DNA from 2 places in the Shimazuella sp. NTD250 genome. Region 1 is predicted to be linked to the other one. Evidence: riboswitches for the same ligand, from Rfam matches in the RefSeq annotation. Region 1 holds a riboswitch; the other holds the start of a gene.
The links. Region 1 has a riboswitch for FMN ahead of AC5WOF_RS11555 (ECF transporter S component). Riboswitches for the same ligand answer to the same signal wherever they lie in the genome.
Positions count from the first base shown of each region.

Region 2: another riboswitch for FMN. It lies ahead of ribD (bifunctional diaminohydroxyphosphoribosylaminopyrimidine deaminase/5-amino-6-(5-phosphoribosylamino)uracil reductase RibD); the one in region 1 lies ahead of AC5WOF_RS11555 (ECF transporter S component).

Region 1 covers NZ_JCAJZS010000004.1:148,887-151,288, forward strand. The annotation lists gene AC5WOF_RS11550 (hypothetical protein) at 1-242, shown strand, start outside; gene AC5WOF_RS11555 (ECF transporter S component) at 501-1,064, opposite strand; FMN riboswitch at 1,232-1,376, opposite strand; gene AC5WOF_RS11560 (beta/gamma crystallin-related protein) at 1,570-1,929, shown strand; gene AC5WOF_RS11565 (YfhO family protein) at 2,138-2,402, opposite strand, start outside.
Region 2 covers NZ_JCAJZS010000003.1:311,916-314,317, forward strand. The annotation lists gene lysA (diaminopimelate decarboxylase) at 1-199, shown strand, start outside; gene AC5WOF_RS09665 (COX15/CtaA family protein) at 350-1,261, shown strand; FMN riboswitch at 1,331-1,478, shown strand; gene ribD (bifunctional diaminohydroxyphosphoribosylaminopyrimidine deaminase/5-amino-6-(5-phosphoribosylamino)uracil reductase RibD) at 1,615-2,402, shown strand, end outside.

The DNA of each region.
Region 1 (2,402 bases):
CTCTACCAGCAATCTCCCATGCAGATGTTCTTCATCCTGAAGTGAAACCAAATGTACAACCAACAGTAGTACCTGTAGTAGCTCCAAATGTACAACCTCAAGCTGCTGATGTTGTACATCCAGAAGTAAAGCCTGAAGTGAAGCCACAAGTAGCTCCTTTGGTAGCTCCAAATGTTCAGCCTCAAGATGTAGTGCATCCAGAAGTAAAACCTGAAGTGAAACCACACGTAGCCAGCAGATAGTATGGATTTGGTAGAGGGTTAGTTAGGAAGTGTAGAAGTGTCATCGTATCAAGATTTGGAAGGAACAAGTAAGCGGGCGGTTACAAAAATAAAAGATGTGCATCCCAAAAGTTGATCAAGAAAGACAACTTGATGGGATGCTTTTTTTATGTCAAAGCCCTTGTGTTGGTGATTAAAGTTAGATGACACTTTTAAACAATTTGAGGAGAATAACAAAGCCTCTCAGATCTGAGAGGCTAATTCACATAAAATGCAATGTTATCTTCTTGCTTGTAGAGATAATATTGGAAATAACTTTTGGTAGAGTGGGATAAATAACACACCAATTAAGACACCTTTTAAGAGATTAAATGGAGCTACTCCGTAAAATATTAGTATATTTTTTGCTTCACCTGTGACTGTCCAGTTGATCAAATAACTATACAAAGGGAAGATGACAAAGTAATTGGCTATGGTTAGCAATACGGTCATCAAGATAGTTGCGATGGTTGTACCGATGATCATACCTTTGAGCCCCGTGATCTTTTTGCTAATCCCTACAGATGTGACCACAAAGAGACTGCCGGCGACAAAGTTGGCCATTTGTCCTAGTGGGACAGCACCGGTTTCACTTCCTGACAAGAGAAAATGCAATCCATTTTTGAGAAACTCAATAAGCACGCCAGAAAGTGGGCCAAAGAGAAAGGCTCCAATCAACGCAGGAATTTCGCTAAAATCGATTTTCAAAAATGAAGGAAAAAGTGGTAATGGGAAATTCAGATACTGCATGAGTAATGCAATTGCCGTTAAAACAGACATTAGGACCAGCTTGCGTGTTTGCATAATAATTCTCCTTTTTCTTTACTTTCAGCTGGTCTTCGGGGACATAAAAAACCCCCAAAAGACTTTGCTTTCGGGGGTTTGATTTCATAACGAAACAGGCTTTTTTTACGTAGAAAAAAAGCACATCGAAACAAGAGCAAGTACACATCATTTTTTTGCTCTGTTTCCTTATCCTTCTCCCATCCAGACTATACTGTCGGCTTCGGAATCGCACCGAATCCACCGCTTTGGCACATGCCAACTCGGGTCACGGACTGAGGTTAAATAACCATCACCGCCGGTCGGGATTTTCACCCTGCCCCGAAGGATACCATATGAAGTTTATACGTTTTTATTATATAGATAAAGATAATATTGTCAATATGTTGACGAATTTACACCAGAGTCACTTTATTTTACGTAGAGGATTTAAGTAATTATAGTCATACTTATTTTACTTTTTTGAATTTATTTTTAACTGTAATAGTCTTATAATATATAAGAGTTTAAAGAAAGAGGTGTAGAAATGAAAAAAATTATTGCTTTTGTATTCGCTCTTGCATTACTCGGTGCTGTTGCATTACCAAGTTATACTCATGCAGCTCCAGCTCATGCATCAAAAAATTGTTTCACGTTGTATCAATACAAAAATTTCAGAGGGAAATCAGTGTCGTTTTGCCATAGTGTGAAGGATTTGAAGAAATACAAATTTGATAATAAAACATCTTCTTTCAAGGTGAAATTGGCACCAGGTAAGAAGATGATATTTTATAATGATGCTAATTATAAAGGTGCGGAAGGAAGTTTTTTGGTAGACAAATCTTGTAGTGAGGGCAGTATACCTCGTATGTTTGATAACAAAATTACGTCCATTCAAATTAAGTAAGTAGCAGCTTTTATTGTTTTTAAACAAAATTGCCTATATAAAAGAGTTTAAATAAAGGGGTTTGAAAAACTGGAACTAAACTCATTAAAGGTGGGAAAATTGCCAGTTTGCCTAAAGAGTTCAATGACAAATTTTCATCCCTAAGATTTATTTATATTGACGGATAAAAACAGTCCAAACAGAGAAAATGCTCTGTTTGGACTGTTTTTCATTTCTTTCGTTTAAAATGGATGATATGCTTGCGCAAAGGTAATAGCAAAATAATCACAAGTGATAGTAGTCCTAAGAGTATCCCTGTCCATAATCCGGGTGGTGTGTACTCACATGATATGGAACTTGTATGTTTTTCAATCGGTATACGAATCAGGCCCAAAAAACTTTTTGGCTGCTTGTCTTCTCCGTTCCCACTAGAACACTTCCAGCCCGGGGCATTGGGAATGGAAATAATAGCTGAACCCGTACTTCCCTTGGGC
Region 2 (2,402 bases), on a different contig from region 1:
AGATATATTAGCTGTTAGTTGCACTGGTGCCTATAATTATTCCATGGCTAGCAATTACAATCGTCTGCCTAAACCGGCTGTTGTATTAGTGCAAAATGGTCGAGCTGAAGTCATCGTGGAACGCGAAACATATGAAGATATTGTCAAAAAAGACAAAATTCCGTCAAGACTTTTAAAACAAACCGTGAAGCCTGTATGAATATTCCCGCCACCTAAAATTTAAGCACTCAATCGGAGTGCTTTTTTTATGAATATTTACCTTTCTGTGATTTTGACATTTTTATGTCTATTCTAAGAATAGGTCTTATCTGTGTTACAATGTGTAATTGGATAGGGAGGGTCTATTCACGTGCATAAACAATATCGATATTTACGTGTTCTCACTTGGCTAACAGTATTTGGGGCTTATCTTATGCTCATCCATGGTTCCATCGTTACCATTACCGAATCTGGACAAGGCTGTGGAAATAGTTGGCCGGTTTGCCAAGGACAACTCATACCAAGTAATGTATCTGTTGCTACTGTCATCGAATATAGTCATCGGATTGTTTCTGGAGGGGTTGGTTTCCTTATTTTATTTCTTACAATCTGGTGCTGGATTTCCTTCTGGAAAGAGAAAAGAATTCGTTGGTTAGCATTTTATAGTTTGTTTTTTGTAGTGTTGCAAGGAGCTCTTGGAGCACTTACCGTTGTTTTTCAAGGAGAATTCGAAAGAAATGCAGCTCTAGCACTTCATTTTGGGTTTTCTTTGGTTTCTTTTGCTAGTGTTGTATTGCTCAATATTGAACTAACTCGACTGATGAAAGAGAATCAACCTACTCGTTTTCCTGTAGGGAAGAAGTTCAGCATATTTCTTTGGCTGTATGTCATCTATACGTATATCGTCGTATATTCTGGTGCTCTAGTGCGTCATGCAGATGCTACAATGGCTTGCGGGTACAATGTTCCTTTATGTGGACCTCAGTTGTTGCCCAGTCTTTCTACACCAGCTGGTATTCAAGTACTCCATCGGTATGCAGCATTTTCATTGTGGATTTTGATGTTGGTATTACTTTTTGTCATTTTGGTAAAATACCAAGATAGAATACAACTCAAGAAGACAGCTTCGTTAGGCTTTATTTTGATAACACTACAAGCAGTATCAGGTATTATTGTGGTTTTAAGTGGTGGACAATTACTTGCAGCGTTGCTGCATACTACCATTATTTCTCTATTTTTCACAGTCCTATTGTATATGGCGACATCGAAAAATTGGGGTTAGCGACTAACTATTGATTAGTACGATATGTTTGTGTTACGATGTCAATAATTTCGAATATAAGATATATATAGTGTCCTTCGGGGTAGGGTGAAATTCCCAACCGGCGGTGAGGTGCCATGAGGCCTAAGCCCGTGACCCGCAGAATCGTTTCGTATTCTGCGGTGGATTTGGTGAAAATCCAAAGCCGACAGTATAGTCTGGATGGGAGAGGGATAGAACGAACCTTTTTTGTTTGAACAAACATAAAGGTTCATTCGGCATGCAAGTTAAACCTCGACCAAAACACTAGTTTGGTCGTTTTTTTGTATAAGTCGTAAATTAGGAGGTATCAGGTGGGAATTCATGAACACTGGATGAATTTGGCTATTCAATTAGCAAAAGCAACGACTGGACAAACTTCACCAAATCCTATGGTAGGTGCAGTTGTAGTAAAAGATAACCGTTTACTTGGAACAGGTGCCCATCTAAAAGCAGGAACTCCACATGCAGAAGTACATGCACTACATATGGCGGCAGATGAAGCGAAAGGAAGTACGATATACGTAACCCTTGAGCCTTGCAATCACTTTGGACGTACACCGCCCTGTACGGAGAAGATTATTGAATGTGGTGTAAAACGTGTAGTCATAGGTTCTGGTGATCCAGATTCATTAGTGGCAGGAAAAGGAATTGCTAGATTAAAAGAAGCAGGAATTGAAGTTTTAGAAGGAGTTAACAAACAAGAATGTTTACAGTTGAATGAAGCTTATTTTCATCATAGAAAAACAGGAAAACCTTTTGTTACACTAAAGACGGCAACGACGTTAGATGGAAAAATTGCTACCAAAAACGGTGATAGTAGATGGATTACTGGTGTAGAATCGAGAGCAATTGTACATCAACTTCGCCACGAGCAAGACGCAATTTTAGTGGGGGCAAACACAGTAATCGCAGATGATCCAGAGCTGACGACTCGACTGCCGGAAGGAAATGGTATCCATCCAGTTCGCATTATTTTAGACAGCACTTTACGAATACCACTTACGGCAAAAATATTAAACACGACGAAAGCTCCTACCTGGATTTTTACGACGGATGCCAAAGATCCTTTTAAAGAGGCTGCTTTTCAAGAAGCTGGTGTTCAAGTATTTTCAACTGGTTC